3 regions of the Idiomarina sp. 29L genome follow, and region 1 is predicted to be linked to each of the others. Evidence: predicted binding sites of a transcription regulator. Region 1 holds the regulator's gene; each other region holds the start of a gene.
The links. The regulator MetJ, encoded in region 1, represses methionine synthesis genes. The targets are predictions, from matches to a motif close to TAGACGTCTAGACGTCTA.

Region 2: the regulator MetJ is predicted to act here: its motif matches at 3,700-3,717, upstream of metK (methionine adenosyltransferase).
Region 3: the regulator MetJ is predicted to act here: its motif matches at 1,246-1,263, upstream of msrA (peptide-methionine (S)-S-oxide reductase MsrA).

The regions. Positions count from the first base shown of each region.
Region 1 is NZ_SDJS01000005.1:95,662-102,006, forward strand. It holds gene EST55_RS11140 (bifunctional aspartate kinase/homoserine dehydrogenase II) at 1-1,359, opposite strand, end outside; gene metJ (met regulon transcriptional regulator MetJ) at 1,546-1,869, shown strand; gene EST55_RS11150 (malic enzyme-like NAD(P)-binding protein) at 1,866-3,110, opposite strand; gene rpmE (50S ribosomal protein L31) at 3,353-3,565, opposite strand; gene priA (primosomal protein N') at 3,733-5,943, shown strand; gene argS (arginine--tRNA ligase) at 6,051-6,345, shown strand, end outside.
Region 2 is NZ_SDJS01000003.1:287,663-294,007, forward strand. It holds gene epd (erythrose-4-phosphate dehydrogenase) at 1-380, opposite strand, end outside; gene tkt (transketolase) at 381-2,381, opposite strand; gene metK (methionine adenosyltransferase) at 2,472-3,617, opposite strand; gene EST55_RS08785 (16S rRNA (uracil(1498)-N(3))-methyltransferase) at 3,733-4,464, shown strand; gene gshB (glutathione synthase) at 4,475-5,419, shown strand; gene EST55_RS08795 (YqgE/AlgH family protein) at 5,481-6,038, shown strand; gene ruvX (Holliday junction resolvase RuvX) at 6,035-6,345, shown strand, end outside.
Region 3 is NZ_SDJS01000003.1:149,474-155,818, reverse strand. It holds gene EST55_RS08110 (IscS subfamily cysteine desulfurase) at 1-645, shown strand, start outside; gene msrA (peptide-methionine (S)-S-oxide reductase MsrA) at 667-1,212, opposite strand; gene ndk (nucleoside-diphosphate kinase) at 1,387-1,818, shown strand; gene EST55_RS08095 (bifunctional tRNA (adenosine(37)-C2)-methyltransferase TrmG/ribosomal RNA large subunit methyltransferase RlmN) at 1,831-2,967, shown strand; gene EST55_RS08090 (tetratricopeptide repeat protein) at 3,001-3,456, shown strand; gene EST55_RS08085 (RodZ domain-containing protein) at 3,477-4,562, shown strand; gene ispG (flavodoxin-dependent (E)-4-hydroxy-3-methylbut-2-enyl-diphosphate synthase) at 4,611-5,729, shown strand; gene hisS (histidine--tRNA ligase) at 5,801-6,345, shown strand, end outside.

The DNA.
Region 1 (6,345 bases):
GCGATAGTTAAAGAGTTGGCTGTGTAAGCGGTTCAGTAAGCGGCTGTCGAGTGACTGTTCTAAAATAGCCACCGCCGAATCGCCTTTTTCACTTAAGACAAAGCGACGTACTTTCTGCTCCGATAATTGCAGTTTAAACGTCGAGAACTGATCGGTTTCCTGAATGCGATTACCCACAATGGCCAGCATCGAATAGCCGCGAATTTGTGTAATAGCGTCGTTGGCATCAGCGTCGTCCAGCCATTCGCTCAGGTAATCCGCATGGTTTTGGTGAAAGACCAAATATTGGGTGTGATTTTCCGGCTCGACCCAGCTGACCAAAGGCGTTAAATCCAGCTGGTCGAGTTTCTTGACCAGGGCTTTATCCTGCAGTTGAACTTTAAACAGCAACACCTCAGAAAGTGAGGTAAAGACTTTACCGCGAGGTTCGGTATCGTGAAATTGTCCAATACGGGTCTTTTGGTTTTCTACTTTTAAGCTGGAGCGAACAGAAATAACCATGCGGTCACGGTCGACTGGCTGAAAAGTTCGAGGGTGCAGAACCGGGCTGCCCAGACGAGCCAATTCTTCGGCTTCGGCCCAGTCGAGCGTTGGTAGGCTCACAACCCGTTCGACTTTGCGCGGATCGGCTGAGTAAACGCCGGCAACGTCTTTCCAAATCGTGACTTGCTTTACGTCGAGCAAACTGCCGACCAAGGTAGCGGAGTAGTCACTGCCGTTACGACCCAAGGTCAGGCTTTCGCCGTTTAATCCGCGTGCAATAAAGCCAGTGACAATAAAGCGGGTGCCTGAATGCGGCGCAACACGTTTGAGCAAATTCTCTCGCGATGTTTCCACCTGGATTACTGGCTCTGGAGCATCGGCAGCCAGTAAAAAGTCGCGCGCATCAATGTAGTCGGCGCGAGTTCCCTGCTTCTGTAGCAGAGCAGCTAATAAACGAGCAGACCAAAGTTCACCGTACGACAGAAGCTCTGCGTTGTGCGTTATCGTCTCTTCGCCTGCCAGCCATTGACGCCAGCGTTTAAAGTCGGTTTGCGACTGTTTCATCAGCCGCTCAGAGAGGTCGCCACTTAACAGCTCTTTAATAAGCCCCTGCTGAAACTGTTCGAGTTGGTCGAGTAAAATAGAGGCGGTATCACCCGGACTGTCTTTAGCATTAATAATGGCGAGTATGCGGTTGGTGGTATCGCCTGCTGCAGAGACAACGACGAGATCACTGGCGCCGGCGTATTCTGTTACAATACGCGCAACACGACGGTAGCAGAATGCATCGGCTAAACTACTGCCGCCAAATTTATGCACCTGCACGCTGTCAGCCACGTTTTGTTTTTCTGCGTCAGTGATTGGTACGTCTGTCATCCTTTTTCCTTAATAACTCTGCATTTGCGGTGGCTTTAGAAAGCGTTATTTCCCTAAGGCTAAAATATTGTGAGGCAAATGTCAGCAATTTTTAGCCATCTAGACGGATAAAAATTGACGGGGCCGCTCAGTTGGGTACAATTCAATATAACTTATGTGGTTTTGTTATAACGCAGGGCAAAAATAATGAAGTGGAACGGTGAATACATCTACCCATACGCTGAGCACGGCCTTAAGAGCCAACAGGTAAAAAAAGTGACGGTGTCTATTCCGACCCGTGTACTGAAAGTTCTTACGGATGAGCGAACCCGCCGTCAGGTCAACAATTTGCGCCATGCTACCAACAGTGAATTGCTCTGTGAGGCATTTTTACACGCTTTTACGGGGCAACCGCTACCCACCGATGATGACTTGAAAAAGACAAACTCGGAGAAAATACCAAAAGCGGTGCGAGATGAGCTGGAAAAACGTGGTTTGCCCATCCCCACCGACGACGAATTAGACGATTAATCCATCATGTAATTGTCCGGCATGTCGATTTTGGCAACGCCGGACTTCACTGCTGCCTCTGCCACCGCGCGGGCAACACGTTGGCACAAGCGCGGATCAATAGGCTTAGGAATAATGTAATCTCTGCCAAAGCTGAGTGATTTCTCGCCCGCACCTTTTAACACGGATTCTGGCACTTCTTCTTTGGCCAATTGACGAATGGCTTCTACCGCCGCCACTTTCATTTCGTCATTAATTGCCGTTGCGCGGACATCCAGCGCGCCACGGAACATGAACGGGAAGCAAAGCACGTTATTCACCTGGTTTGGATAGTCCGAGCGACCTGTCCCCATGATGAGATCATCCCGCGCCTCTTTCGCCACTTCAGGTTTAATTTCAGGGTCGGGGTTAGAGCAGGCAAATATGACCGGGTTTGGCGCCATGAGCTTTAGTTCTTCCGGGCTTAACAAGTCAGGGCCGGACACGCCAACAAAAATATCGGCACCGTCAATAACGTCTTTTAACGTGCGCTTGTCGGTGTTGTTTGCAAACAGTTGCTTGTACTCGTTCAAGTCGTCGCGGCGGGTGTGAATCACGCCTTTTGAGTCCAGCATATAAATGTGTTCGCGCTGCGCACCGCATTTAATCAACAACTCCATACAAGCGATAGCGGCAGCCCCGGCACCTAAGCAAACAATGCGTGAGTCAGCCAGTTTTTTACCCTGAATTTCCAATGCGTTGAGCATACCAGCAGCAGTTACAATAGCGGTACCGTGTTGGTCGTCATGAAAAACCGGGACGTTGCAGCGTTCAATCAGCGCCTGTTCAATCTCAAAGCACTCGGGTGCTTTAATGTCTTCTAAATTAATACCACCGAAGGTATCGGCAATATTGGCCACGGTATTGATAAAGTCCTGTGTGGTGCGGTGGCTGACTTCGATATCAATGGAGTCCAAACCTGCAAAACGTTTGAACAACAGTGCCTTCCCTTCCATAACCGGCTTCGAGGCGAGCGGACCTAAGTTACCTAAACCAAGAATGGCGGTGCCGTTAGATATAACGGCAACCATATTACCCTTTGCGGTATAACGATAGGCGTTGTCAGGGTCTTGAGCTATCTCGCGAACGGGCTCTGCGACGCCAGGGCTGTAGGCCAATGCTAAGTCTCTACTGGTTTCTGCAGGGGTTGTCAGTTCGACGGAAATTTTTCCGGGGGTTGGGTATTCGTGGTAGTCCAGTGCCTGTTGGCGAAAGTCAGTCATGAGGTACGTTGCCCAATTTGCTTTGCTGAGAATAATGACAGTCTATCGCTTCTCAGTGAAGAAACAAATCATACCTCCCGTTTGTGAGTGGACATTAAACTTTTCGGGTGGTTAAAAGTACACCGGTTAACTTTTCTTTAACAATAGGCTGTTCAGCGGAGCGGGTAATAAAAAAGGCGCTGTTTAGCGCCTTTTCTAATGAATCTACTATAAAGTAGCGTTTTTTACAGGTTTTCTTAGGCTTATTTCTTGCCCAGAGTACCGAAACGCTTCTTAAATTTGTCAACGCGACCGCCAGTGTCCATTACACGTTGCTTACCAGTGTAGAACGGGTGGCACTCTGAACATACGTCAACCAGCAAGTCTTCAGTGCGAGTTGAACGCGTTTCAAATTTATTGCCGCAAGAGCAAGTTACGTTAATTGCTTCGTACTTAGGATGAATACCTTGTTTCATGGGATTACCTCAGTTATGGGCCGCATCGCTATTCGATCCAAAGCCGAACACCATGCGCAAAAAAACATCAATGATTTAAGAGCCGCGCATTTTATGCGATCCGGGGCTTGTGATCAAGCATAATCTATTGCCTTGTATTATCCGTTCGGGCGTTTCAAAATAGGCGTATGACGCAAGCCAGTACCAGCGGTGAACGGCGCTATAAAATCGCGTTGCCGCTACCTCTTCGACAAACGTACGATTATCTGTGCAAAAGCCCCGACCCTTTGCAGCAGGGTATGCGCGTGCGTGTGCCCTTTGGTCAACGCCAACTTGTTGGTTATGTCGTGAATGAAGCCAATGACCCCGCACCTGAGTTTGAGCTGAAGTACGTAAAAGCAGTGCTTGATCAACAACGTATTTTTCCCGATGACGTGTGGCAGCTCGTGAATTGGGCAGCAGACTACTATCATCATTCTCTCGGTGACGCGGCGGCAAATAGCCTACCGGTGCTGTTACGTAAAGGCGATGCGCCGGAATATCTGACAGAAACCTTCTATGCGCTGACCGACTTAGGGTTGGCGCAGTCCATTAACGAATTAAAAGGCGCGACACGTCAGCAACAGGTATTGGCAGCATTAAAACATCAACCTTTAAGACGCAGCGATTTAAGCGATATTGGCGTAAGCTCAGCGGTGCTCAGAACGTTGCAGGACAAAGGCTGGATAACGGTTCAGGAGCGAGCACCTAAAAAACCAAAAGACTGGCGCAATCAAGAAACGGTATTGCGAGAAGACGGTCATGCGTTAAATACGGAGCAGGCGGTAGCGGTTTCAACCATCAACCAACAGAGTCAGCACAGTACGCTGTTGCTTGAAGGGGTAACAGGCAGTGGTAAAACAGAAGTGTATTTACAGGCCATGCAGCCGGTGTTGGAGCGTGGTGAGCAAGTGTTGGTATTGGTGCCGGAAATTGGCCTAACACCACAAACTCTGCAACGCTTTAAAGAGCGTTTTGATGTGCCTGTGGTGATGCTGCATTCCGCTATGAGCGATCGTGAGCGCTTGAATACCTGGCTGGATGCAAAGCGCGGTCATGCTGCTATTGTTATTGGGACCCGTTCGGCGGTGTTTACCCCCTGCCAGAAGCTGGGTCTCATTGTTGTGGATGAAGAGCATGACTTGTCTTACAAACAGCAGGACGGCTTCCGTTACCACGCTCGGGACTTAGCCACAAAGCGTGCGGCGCTTTTAGACATACCACTGGTATTGGGCAGTGCGACAGCTTCGTTAGAAACGCTGAATAATGCGGTGAGTAAGCGCTTCCACTGGCTTAAGCTGGGGCAACGTGCCGGCGGCGCGAAAATGGTTAAGCATGAGCTTATCGACCTAAAGCAGCAACCAATAAAAGCCGGTATTTCAAAAGCGTTGCAGGAGCAAATTCAAACCGAAATTGAGCGTGGCAACCAGGTATTATTGTTTTTAAACCGCCGAGGTTTTGCACCGGCGCTGATGTGTCATGAATGCGGTTGGTTGGCGCAGTGTCATCGTTGTGACGCTTATTATACGGTGCATAAGACACACCAGCAGTTACAGTGTCACCATTGTGGTAGCCAGCAGCGAATACCACGACAATGCGGTTCGTGTGGATCGCCGCAGCTTATCTCGCACGGTGTTGGAACCGAGCAACTGGAACATACGTTAAAAGACTTGTTCCCGGGGCGCGGAGTCTTGCGTATTGACCGGGACTCCACACGTCGCAAAGGTCAGCTTGACGAGTACCTGCAAAAAGCCACCAATAACGAATACCCGCTGTTGGTTGGTACGCAAATGCTGGCAAAAGGGCATCATTTTCCCAATGTCACCCTGGTCGCTTTGCTGGACGTTGATGGCGCGCTATACAGTGCCGACTTTCGGGCCGCAGAGCGACTGGGGCAACTGTATACGCAAGTCGCCGGACGCGCCGGACGAGAACATAAAGCGGGCAAGGTGGTGTTGCAGACTCACCATCCGGAGCACGAACTCATTCAGGACTTGCTTAATAACGGGTATTCGCACTTTGCGTTAACCGCCCTCGCAGAACGCCAGCAAAGCGAGCTTCCGCCCTTTTCGTATTTGGCATTATTTCGGGCAGAAGCGACCGATCGCGACGCGGTGATACAAGCAATGACACACATTCAGCAGCTCATGCCCGATGTTGAGGGTGCCTTCTTGTTGGGTCCAATGCCGGCACTGATGGAACGTAAAGCTGGTCGTTACCGGTATCAATTGCTGTTACATTGTTCTTCGCGAAAACTACGCTTTCAGCTTATTGAGCACTTGCTGCCGCAAATTAACGCGTTGCCATTATTGAAAAAAGTCCGCTGGTCGCTGGATATTGACCCACAAGACTTTAGCTGATTAACACTTAAGCGGTTTTTTTTATCGGGCGTAGCGATTAAACTATACGCTTTGAATTTGAGCGTCTTGAATTCCCTCGTCGATTTTTCATATAGGTAGTCGCATTAATGAAAGAACAACTGGAACAGTTACTGGCCGAAGCGATTGGTCAACTTAAAGCACAGGACACTTTGCCTGATGATCTCCCGGTAAATATTAAGTTGGACCGTCCACGAGACAAATCGCACGGTGATTTTGCGACGAACCTCGCACTGATGTTGGCGAAGCCTGCTAAGTCGAACCCGCGTCAGTTAGCCGAAGCCATTATTGAGGCGATTCCAGAAAATACGTTGCTGGCAAAAACCGATATTGCCGGACCGGGTTTTATTAATTTCACGATTTCACAAGACCAGTTGAAAGATC
Region 2 (6,345 bases), on a different contig from region 1:
GGATGCGAAAACAAGACCCGTTTCACACCTTGTGCCAAATAACGCTGACCATCGCTCTGACTGCCATAGACGCCGGTACAGTCGACCACAAAGTCGACCTCATAGGACGCCCAATTAATGGCTTCAATGTCAGTTTCATGTTCAAGCGCAATGTCGTCTCCGGCAACCGTTAGCTCGTCCTGTGACTGCGCCACTTTGAAACCAAAACGGCCATGACTGGAATCATATTTCAGTAAATGAGCGATAGCTTCAGACGCGGCTGGCTCGTTAATCAGCACAACTTGAATGTTGTCCCGGTACTTATTTTCATAAAGCGCACGCAAAAAGCTTCGGCCGATGCGACCGAAACCATTAATTGCTATACGAACGGCTTTGCTCATTTACGCTTCCAATAAACGTTTGGCAGCGGACACAGCATTTTCAGCGGTAATGCCAAAGTGCTTGTATAAATCACCAGCAGGGGCTGACTCACCAAAGGTTGTCATACCAACTACCTCGCCATTAAGGCCAACGTATTTCAACCAAAAATCAGTAATACCCGCTTCAATAGCCACACGGCGCGTCACATTCGCCGGCAACACCGACTCTTTGTATTCAGAACTTTGAATATCGAACACATTGGTCGACGGCATAGAGACAACGCGCACCTTGTGGCCTTCTTCCGACAGTTGCTGATAGGCTTTAACGGCCAAGTCAACTTCAGAGCCTGTCGCAATGAAAATAACCTCAGGTTCGCCGTCGCAATCTTTCAGAATATAACCACCGCGGGCAATACTCGCTAACTGCTCTTCGTCTCGCTCTTGTTGTTGCATTCCCTGACGACTAAAGACTAATGCCGACGGTGTTTTGCTGCTTTGTATTGCAGCACCCCAGGCTACCGCCGTTTCAACAGGGTCACATGGGCGCCAGCATTGCAGGTTTGGTGTTTGACGCAAGTTGGCTAACTGCTCAACAGGTTGGTGTGTTGGACCGTCTTCTCCCAGGCCAATAGAGTCATGGGTGTAGACAAAAATGCTTGGCTGTTTCATAAGTGCCGCCATACGAACGGCGTTACGAGCATACTCCATAAACATCAGGAAGGTAGCACCATAAGCTTTGAAACCACCATGCAGTGTCACACCATTCATAATGGCCGACATACCAAATTCGCGGACACCGTAGTAAACGTAATTACCGCTGGCGTCGTCTGCTGTCACACCCTTAGCACCGTCCCATAACGTCAGGTTAGAACCCGCCAGGTCAGCTGACCCACCTAACAGTTCAGGCAGTTTCGGTCCAAATTCGTTTAACACATTCAGTGATGCTTTACGGGTTGCGATTGCTTCCGGCGCATTCTGTCGTTTCTGTGCGTAATTGAAGACCGTTGTCGAGAAGTCTTCCGGAAGTTCGCCATTCAGTCGGCGCTGTAACTCTTTTGCAAGTTCCGGGTGCTCTTGTTCATAGGCTACCCAACGCTTATTCCACGATGACTCCACCGCAGCGCCTTTGTCTTTTGCTGACCATTGCTGATAAACGTCTGCAGGGATTTCAAATGCATCGTGCGACCAGTTCAACTGCTTGCGCGTAGCGGCAATTTCATCATCGCCCAGCGGGGCACCGTGACAGCTTTCAGAACCTTGTTTATTCGGCGAGCCAAAACCGATAACGGTTTTACAGATAATCAATGTCGGCTTATTAGTCTCTGAGCGCGCGGCTTCTATCGCCTGTGTAATCGCTTCTGAGTCATGACCATCGACCGCTTCAATCACTTGCCAACCATAAGACTCAAAACGCTTGGCCGTGTTGTCGGTAAACCAACCTTCTACTTCACCGTCAATCGAAATACCGTTATCGTCATAAAACGCAATCAGCTTGCCAAGACCCAACGTACCCGCCAAAGAGCAAACCTCGTGAGAAATGCCTTCCATTAAGCAACCGTCACCTAAAAAAGCATAAGTGTGGTGATCAATAATGTTGTGGTTGTCACGATTAAACTGTGCCGCCAGCACTTTTTCTGCCAAAGCCATTCCGACGGCGTTCGCAACGCCCTGACCTAAAGGACCTGTTGTCGTTTCAACCCCGGGAGTGTATCCGTATTCCGGGTGACCAGGGGTTTTTGAATCTAATTGGCGAAACTGCTTTAAGTCGTCAATGCTGAGGTCATAACCAGTAAGGTGTAGCAGAGAGTAAATCAACATAGAGCCGTGGCCATTGGACAACACAAAGCGGTCACGGTCGGCCCAGTCAGGGTTATCGGGGTTATGTTTTAGGTAGTCACGCCATAACACTTCTGCGATATCTGCCATGCCCATTGGCGCGCCGGGGTGTCCCGACTTGGCTTTTTGAACAGCGTCCATGCTAAGCGCACGGATGGCATTGGCGAGATATTGACGTTCTGACATTAAAAACCCCCTGAGGATGAAGAGCAACTTGCGATGCGCGTATTCTCCACATTTCAGGGGGTACAAGCAAATTTATTGGTTAATTTCTGACTAAATATCAGCCTGTAAATCAGCCGCTTTATCCGTTTGCTCCCACGGTAAACCATCACGACCAAAGTGCCCGTATGCGGCAGTTTGCTTATAAATAGGACGTTCCAGGTCGAGCATCTTAATTAAGCCATAAGGGCGTAAGTCGAAGTGACGACGCACTAATGCAATGAGTTGCTCTTCTGAGTGCTTAGACGTACCGAAGGTATCAATGCTGATAGAGGTTGGCTCCGCAACACCAATGGCGTAAGAAATTTGCAGTTCGCAACGCTCTGCCAAACCAGCGGCGACCAAGTTCTTAGCAACATAACGCGCCGCATAAGCCGCACTGCGGTCAACTTTTGACGGGTCTTTACCCGAGAAAGCCCCGCCACCATGACGTGCCATGCCGCCATAGGTATCGACAATGATCTTACGACCCGTCAAGCCGCAGTCGCCCATCGGGCCACCAACCACAAAACGACCGGTAGGATTAATATGGAATTGTGTGTCTTTGGAAACCCACTGCTCCGGCAATACAGGTTTAATGATCTCTTCCATCACTGCTTCGCGCAGAGTTTCCTGGGTAATATCTTCTCTGTGCTGAGTTGACAGAACCACGGTATCAATAGCGACGGGCTTACCGTTCTCGTAAACAAACGTTAACTGACTTTTGGCATCCGGGCGTAACCAATCTAGCGTACCGTTAGTACGCACTTCCGACTGGCGCTGCATGACACGGTGTGCATAAGTAATTGGAGCCGGCATAAGTACCGACGTCTCATTCGAGGCATAGCCAAACATTAAGCCCTGATCACCTGCGCCCTGCTCTTCAGGTTTGTCCCGGTCAACGCCCTGATTGATATCGCCGCTCTGCTTACCAATAGCGTTTAATACTGCACAAGACGCGCCGTCAAAACCCATATCGGAATGGCGATAACCAATGTCTTTGACGGTTTGACGTGCAAGGTCTTCTACGTCAACCCAGGCCTTGGTTGAAATTTCTCCGCCAACTAATACCATGCCGGTTTTTACATAAGTTTCACAAGCAACACGGGCCTTAGGATCTTTCGCTAAAATAGCGTCTAAAACTGCATCAGATATCTGGTCGGCAATTTTGTCCGGATGCCCTTCGGACACTGACTCTGAGGTAAACAGGTGACGTGACATATGCCCACTATTCCTTTATTTTGATGAAATCACTCAATACTGGTTGCATAATGTAACCGATCACTCTGTTTTTTTCTACTTCTGGACGTCTAAAAGTCCGAATAAGGCGAATAGCATGCGAGTACCGCGGATCTTTCACCCTGATCCCATCGATATAAACGTTGAAACCGAACTGAGTGCGGACGGTTTTCAACACCTGATAAAAGTGCTGCGTTTAAACGTAAATGACGGCATTGTCTTATTCAATGGGGACGGTAAGAATTACTCAGCAACCATTACCCAGGTGGCTAAAAAGTCTGCGTCTTTTAAGGTAACAGCCGTGGAAGATAATGACACCGAATCCCCGGTTCCAGTGCATTTAGGACAAGTCATCTCACGGGGCGATCGTATGGACTTCGTATTGCAAAAAACGGTAGAGCTGGGGGTGAGCGAGATTACGCCGCTCTTTAGCGAGCGCTGCGGCGTCAAGCTCAGCGGTGACCGGCTCGAAAAAAAGCAGCAGCAATGGCAGAAAATAGTGCGCTCGGCTTGTGAGCAGTGCGGCCGCAGTATCGTACCGGACGTTAAACCGGCACAGACTCTGGAAAACTTTATCAATAACAGCTTTGAAGGGCTACGACTGACACTAGACCCAACCGCCGAGCAACCACTGTCTTCTTACACGCAAGCCGATAAAGGCATTCAGCTATTGATTGGTCCCGAGGGTGGTTTCACCGACGAGGAAGTCCTTGGGGCCGAAAAACAAGGCTTTAAACCAATGAAGTTAGGCCCAAGAATACTAAGAACCGAAACCGCAGCGCTGTCTGCTTTAACCGCTGTGCAGTATCAGTTTGGCGATTTACGCTAAAGGAGTTTATATGAAGAAGTTAGCCATGGTGATGGATCCTATCGCCGATGTGAAAACCGAAAAAGATACGAGCTTTCGTTTGTTACTGGAGGCGCAGGCACGCGGTTATCAATGCTTTTATCTGGAACTGGGCGACTTAGTCATCGACAATGGTAACCCCATGGCGTTTGTCCAGGAAGTCACGGTACGCGACCAGAAAACCGACTTTTACAGCCTGAAAGACAGTGAGTATCTGCCACTGGATAGCTTCGACGTCATTATGATGCGCAAAGACCCGCCGTTTGACAGTGAGTTTCTTTATGCCACGCACATATTAGAGCTGGCCGAACATCGCGGCAGTTTGGTCGTGAACAAACCACAAAGCCTCCGTGACTGCAACGAAAAGCTATTTACGTCGTGGTTTGCTGACGCTATTGCTGACACGGTGGTGAGTGCTCGCGCTGACGTCATAAAAGCGTTTCATAAAAAGCACGGCGATGTCATTTTAAAGCCACTCGACGGCATGGGCGGCGCATCGATATTTAAGGTAACGGCTGACGGTAACAACCTCGGCGTTATTATTGAAACACTGACAGAGAAAGGTCGGCGTTATGCGATGGCGCAGAAGTATTTACCGGAGATAAAAGACGGTGATAAACGCATTCTCATTATTGATGGTGAGCCAGTTCCGTACTCATTAGCCCGCATTCCCAGTGCCGGCGAAACGCGCGGTAATCTAGCGGCTGGAGGCACTGGCCGTGCTCAACCCTTGTCTGACAGCGACTGGGCACTAGCACGCAAAGTCGGCCCGGAACTTAAGAAAAAAGGTCTGATTCTGGTTGGTCTGGATGTCATTGGCGATCGTATAACAGAAATAAACGTGACCAGCCCAACCTGCATGCGGGAAATTGAAAACGCTTACGACATTAATATTGCCGAACTTGTTTTTGAGGCAGTCGAGTCAAAATTGAATTGAATTTCGACGTGATGGCCCCATATCGGAAGTAGAGATTATCGTTAAGGAGTCGGTGAATCGGATGAACAGCTTACAAAACCATTTTTTGATAGCAACCCCTATGCTGAATGATCCAGCATTTAAGCGAACCGTGACTTACATTTGTGAGCACAACGAAGATGGCGCTATGGGGCTTGTCATTAATCAACCTGCCGAACTTAGTGTGACCTCGCTGCTGGATAAGCTGGAAATTGTTTACCCGGAGAATAACGAGTATCTGCAAGGTCAGGTTTATCAAGGCGGCCCTGTCGGTCGTGAGCGTGGTTTCGTCATTCACCCGCCACAAGACAACTGGCGCGCCAGCATGAAAATGAGCGACGATATTATGGTCACGACCTCGCGCGATATTTTAGAGGCATTAGGCTCATCGGCCGCGCCACAGCATTTTTTACTGACCTTGGGGTACGCTGGCTGGGAAGCGGGTCAGCTGGAAGAAGAAATGGAAGACAACTCCTGGTTAGCCATACCGGCCGACCCGGAACTCCTGTTCAATACGCCTGTTAGCGAGCGTTGGCAAAAGGCCACAGAGCAACTCGGCTTTGATGTTTGGAAGCTGGCACCTGATGTAGGCCACGCATGAGTACGGTTATCGGCTTTGACTTTGGCACCAAAAGCATTGGTGTCGCCGTCGGCCAACGCATTACCGGCACGGCCTCACCGCTTAGCGCATTAAAGGCAAAAGACGGCATTCCCAATTGGGACACTATTGAGCAGCTATTTAAAGAGTGGCAACCCGAGCAATTGGTTGTCGGCCTGCCATTAAATATGGACGGAACAGAGCAGCCACTCACCCAGCGCGCGAAAAAGTTTGGCAATCGATTGCACGGGCGTTTTGGTTTGCCGGTCGCCTTTCAGGACGAGCGACTCACTTCTACCGCCGCGCGCGA
Region 3 (6,345 bases), on a different contig from region 1:
TGCCGTGAGAATGGCACCTTGTTTCATGTTGACGCAGCACAGGCCGCCGGTAAATTACCGATAGACGTGGCAAATGTACCTATCGATTTAATGTCGATTTCTGCCCACAAAATGTATGGTCCGAAAGGTATTGGTGCTTTATACGTGCGTCGTCAACCGCGTGTTCGCATTGCGGCTCAAATGCACGGCGGCGGTCATGAGCGCGGAATGCGCTCAGGAACACTGGCAACACACCAAATTGTTGGTATGGGTGTGGCGGCAGAGTTAGCTGCAGAAAAACTCAGTACCGACATTGAGCGCTTTGAAACTATGCGTCAGCATTTTCTGTCGCCGTTACTGGCTGAAGAGGGCATTCAGCTTAATGGCAGCGACACTCAGCGTGTGCCTCATATTGTGAATGTGCAATTCGCTAATGTTGAAGGTGAGCTTTTGCTCATGTCGCTTAAAGACTTGGCGGTGTCCTCTGGCTCGGCGTGTACCTCTGCCAGTGTAGAACCTTCCTATGTGCTAAGAGCCATTGGTGTCAACGATGAGTTGGCGCATGCTTCACTGAGGTTTAGTTTTGGTCGAGGCACAATCTCAGCCGATATTGAGCATGCGGTTGAGCATATTTTGAAGACCTATAAAACTCTGGCGCAACGCTAGTAAAAGCGCTGCGCCAAGCACTTAGTCTTTTAATAACCCTGAAAACGTTTTACGGAATTTTGCCAGTTTCGGTGAAATCACCGCCTGACAATAGGGGTTTTCCGGGTTTCTCGCATAGTAGTTCTCGTGGTAGTCCTCAGCCGGGTAAAAGGTCTCCAGCTCAGTCACTTCGGTGACTATTGGGTCAGCAAAGGCGCCGTCGTTTTCTAATTCCTTAATAATGCTTTCAGCTTCCTGCTTTTGCGCATCGTTATGGTAAAAAATAGAGGTACGGTATTGAGTACCAACATCGTTGCCTTGGCGATTCACCTGCGTCGGATCATGCAGCGTAAAAAAGATTTCTAAGATTTGGCGGTAAGAGATTTGCTCAGGATCATAGGTGAGTTGTGCAACTTCAGCATGACCTGTGTCGCCCGTACAAACTTGCTCATAGGTTGGGGTTTCGACGTGACCGCCCGTGTACCCCGACTTGACCGACTCGATGCCTTTGACTTGTAAGAATGCCGACTCCACACACCAAAAGCACCCACCGCCAAGTGTTGCTTGCTCTGTTTTGTTCGTTGCCATGATTTACTCCTCATATGTCTACTTAAGTTTAAATAGACGTCTATATGGCTAATTTGTTTTGCCATGCTAAATCAGAATGAACGAAAAAACAATCATTCTGGATTCGATCTCGAGCGTATTCTCACGTATAATCCGCGCGACTAATTTTTCCTATCTTTATTGGAGTGAATACACATGGCTTTAGAGCGCACTTTATCAATCATCAAGCCTGATGCGGTTGCTAAAAACCTTATCGGCGCTATCTACAACCGTTTTGAGTCTGCTGGTCTGCGCATTGTTGCATCAAAAATGATGCACTTAAGCAAAGAACAAGCAGAAGGCTTCTACGCTGAACACAAAGAGCGTCCTTTCTTTGGTGCATTGGTTGAGTTCATGACCTCAGGCCCTATCGTTGTTCAAGTACTTGAAGGCGAAAATGCGGTACTGAAAAACCGTGAAATCATGGGTGCAACGAACCCAGCAGAAGCACTGGCAGGAACTCTGCGTGCCGACTATGCTGAAACTATCGACGAAAATGCGGTACACGGTTCAGACGCAACTGAAACAGCTGCGCGCGAAATCGCTTACTTCTTCAGCGACGAAGAAATCTGCCCACGTACACGCTAAGAACGGAGCTTTATGACCAACGCAATTGATAAAAAAGTGAATTTACTCGACCTGAATCGCGAAGGAATGAGAGAGTTCTTCCGCGAGATGGGAGAGAAGCCATTTCGTGCCGATCAGGTTATGAAATGGTTGTATCATTTTTGTGTCGATGACTTCGACGAGATGTCGAATCTCAACAAGAAATTGCGTGAAAAGCTCAAGCAAGTTGCGGAAATACGCGCACCGGAAATTCGCGAACAACAACAGTCGTCAGACGGAACCATCAAGTTTGCAATGACGTTGTTTGACGGCCAGGACGTGGAAACGGTCTGGATTCCGGAGCGCGATCGCGCAACTCTATGTGTGTCCTCGCAGGTCGGCTGTGCGCTTGAGTGCACTTTCTGTTCAACAGGCGCGCAAGGCTTTAACCGTAACCTGACGGTTGCAGAAATTATTGGCCAGGTATGGAGAGTGAACCAGCTATTAGGCGCGTACGGTAAAACCGGCATTAAACCGGTGACCAACGTTGTTATGATGGGCATGGGTGAGCCTCTGTTAAACTTGAACAATGTCGTTCCGGCAATGGAGTTAATGCTGGATGACTTTGGTTTTGGTCTGTCAAAACGTCGCGTAACGTTAAGTACTTCGGGCGTGGTTCCTGCGCTTGAGAAACTGCGCGAACGCATAGACGTGATGTTGGCTATTTCGTTGCACGCTCCAAATGACGAATTGCGTAATGAAATAGTACCCATCAATAAGAAATACGATATTGAAGAATTTCTGGCGTCCAGCCGCCGTTATGTTGAACAGTCCAAAGCTCAGCATAAAGTCACGGTTGAATACGTCATGTTAGATCATGTGAATGACTCGACTGATCAAGCACATGAGCTGGCAAAAACACTAAAAGATACCCCGAGTAAAATAAACTTAATTCCATTTAATCCGTTCCCTGGGTCAGACTACGGGCGTTCAAGCAACTCGCGTATTGACCGCTTTGCTAAAGTCCTGATGGAATACGGTTTTACTGTTATGGTTCGTAAAACCCGCGGGGATGATATCGACGCAGCCTGCGGTCAGCTGGTTGGTGATGTTATTGACCGAACCAAGCGTATTCTTAAGCGCCAACAAATGCAGCGTGGTGGTGAAGGGATTGCTGTAAAGACTTCGTAAAACCAATGAATCGCAACCACAAGGAGTGTGATAATGCGAGCCGCTTTGCTATTGATAGCACTGGCGTTAATGGGTTGTACCGCCAGTTCCAATGACCCATTGCCTGTAAGTAAAGACGTACGGTTACAGCTTGGCGTTGCTTACCTTACTCAAGGTAAGTTGGCGTTGGCTAAACCGCATTTGCAAGCAGCGCTGGAAGATAGTCCTCACTCTTTAAATGCTGTAATCGCTATGGCGCAATGGCATTTGGCAGCAAATGAGACAGATTCTGCTTTGTCACTTTACCAACAGGCATTATCATGGCAACCTATGAGCGGTGCATTGTATAACAACTATGCGGTTGCATTGTGTATGGCTGGAAAATGGGACGATGCGCTCAGGTATTTCGATAAAGTTTCACTTGATGCCCAGTATCCCTATCATGCAAAGAGCCAGCAAAACAGAGCTCAGTGTGAGAAGAACAAAGGTCATTACGCAAGTCAGCCTTAACAGGGAACACCCTAACAATCATGACTGCTGAAAACGAACCAAATAAAGAGAACAATCCAGCGGACTCTGACGCGGCGCAAGAATCACAACAACAGCCAGTTCAGGGACCCGGTGATATTCTGCGACAAGCGCGTGAAGCTAAAGGGTTAAGTCAGCGAGAAGTTGCTGATGAGCTGCGTTTGCGAAAACAAATCATAGAATTACTAGAAGCGGACGATTACGAAACGTTTTCGACCCCGACCTTTATTAAAGGTTATTTGCGTGCTTATGCAAAGCTATTAGATGTTGACGAAAAAATGCTTTTTGAAGCCTATAAAGCAAAAGGCTACCAAGAAGTTCAAAGTACGCAAATGCAAAGCTTTTCGCGACGTAAGAAGCACCAGGAAAGTGACAATCGTCTAATGCTCATTACGTACGCGGTTATTATTATCGTGGTGGGTTTGGTGATTTGGTGGTGGCAGGATTCAGGCATGAGTTCTGAAGAACCTGCTCAGTCATCCGCGATTGATAGTCAGGTTGAAGAGACTGGTGATGTTGGTTCTATAGAAATCAGTTCAGAACCGCGACAACCGGATATTGAACCGAATACTGAAGAAGCGGTACTGGAATCAGAGGTGTCATCGTCTGACACTAATATATCGACAAATGAGTTGAGCTCTCAAAATAATACAGAGGCAGCGCCGGAGTCTTCAGAGCCAGAAGTTGAAGCTCAAACTGAGACAAACACAGACGCTGCGGACACTCGGACAGAACAGCCTGCTGAAGAAGATACGAATGTTGACCCGCAAACTGAATCGGCTGTGGTCGACGAGGAAGAGGCGTCGACAGCTCAAGATGAACCAGTGGTAGAAGAAGCCGTTGCGAGCCGCTTAATCTTCGAGTTTAACCAAGAGTGCTGGGTTAAAGTGGACGATGCAGAAGGCGAAACACAAGCTGTCGGTGTGAAGGCCGCGGGGTATACTATGGCGGTTCCGGGCGAACCTCCGTTCTCAATAACTATGTGTAAGCCGGAAGCTGCAACCATTACCTTTGATGGTGAAGACGTTGATATGAGTCAGTTCCGCCGTGAACGAGTTGCACGCTTTACTGTGCCAATGTCTGAGTAAAGACAAGTACATTAAAACCTAAATAGTCGTAGAGGTTAAGTAAGTAATATGATGCACGAAAGTCCAATTAAGCGCCGTCCGTCACGCCGTATATATGTAGGTAATGTGCCTATTGGTGATGGTGCGCCGATTGCCGTGCAATCTATGACCAATACGGAAACAACAGATGTTAATGCGACGGTTGCTCAAATCGATGCGCTAGCCAAGGCGGGTGCTGATATCGTTCGAGTATCTGTTCCCACGATGGACGCTGCGGAAGCTTTTAAAGAGATAAAGCAACGCAGTTCTGTGCCGTTGGTTACCGATATCCACTTTGATTACCGTATTGCACTTAAGGTTGCTGAATACGGCGCTGACTGCTTACGAATTAACCCAGGTAATATCGGTAAGGAAGATCGCATTCGTGCCGTGGTTGATGCGGCTCGTGACAAAAACATCCCTATTCGCATCGGCGTGAATGGTGGCTCTCTGGAAAAGGACATACAAGAAAAGTATGGCGAGCCGACTGCCGAAGCATTGGTCGAATCAGCAATGCGACACGTCGATATTCTTGACCGGCTCGATTTTCACGACTTTAAAGTCAGCGTCAAAGCATCTGACGTTTTCTTAGCGGTCGACTCCTACCGACTGTTGGCCAAGAAAATTGACCAGCCTCTGCATCTGGGCATTACTGAAGCAGGTGGTAAGCGAAGTGGCTCGGTTAAGTCGGCTGTTGGCTTAGGGATGCTACTTGCCGAAGGTATTGGTGACACTCTGCGGGTGTCGTTAGCAGCAGACCCGGTCGAAGAAATTAAAGTCGGATTCGATATTCTCAAATCTCTGCGGATTCGCTCGCGGGGAATCAACTTTATTGCCTGCCCGAGTTGTTCACGTCAGGAATTCGATGTGATTGATACGGTTAACCAGCTCGAGCAACGTCTGGAAGACATTACCACGCCGTTGGATGTTTCTGTTATCGGTTGTGTCGTAAATGGTCCGGGTGAAGCTTTAGTGTCAAAAGTCGGTTTGGCTGGTGCTAAAAATAAAAGTGGCTTGTACATAGATGGACAACGCCAAAAACAACGTCTAGATAACTCAAATTTGGTGGATGAGCTTGAAGCGCAAATTAGAGCGCAGGTGAAGGCGGCAGAAGCTAATAAAATCGACGTAAAAGAAATTAACGGTTAATTTTACCCGCACCCCGAAAATCCTTATAATACCCGCTTATTTTTGTAGCGATTACCAAACGAGAAGGTTCCGTGGCGAATACAATACAAGCAATTCGTGGCATGAACGACTTGTTGCCTGATCAAAGTCCAGCCTGGCAGCAAGTTGAGTCCATTATCCGTAAAGTCGCAGCCAGTTATGGCTACAGTGAAATTCGTATGCCGGTGCTGGAAAGCACTCAGCTATTCAAACGCTCTATCGGTGAAGTGACTGATATCGTTGAAAAAGAAATGTATACGTTTGACGACAGAAACGGAGAGAGCGTCACTCTGCGTCCTGAAGGTACAGCAAGTTGCGTTCGTGCCGGTAACCAGCATGGTTTGCTGTATAACCAAATTCAGCGACTGTGGTACATGGGACCGATGTTTCGTTACGAGCGTCCTCAGAAAGGGCGCTATCGTCAGTTTCATCAGTTTGGTATTGAAACTTTTGGTATTGATAGCGCTGACGCTGACGCGGAAGTGATTTTATTATCTGCGCGTTTATGGCAAGCCTTTGGTATCGCGGATCAAGTTGAGCTACAACTGAACTCTCTTGGCTCCAATGACGCGCGCGCAAATTACCGAGACGCCTTAAA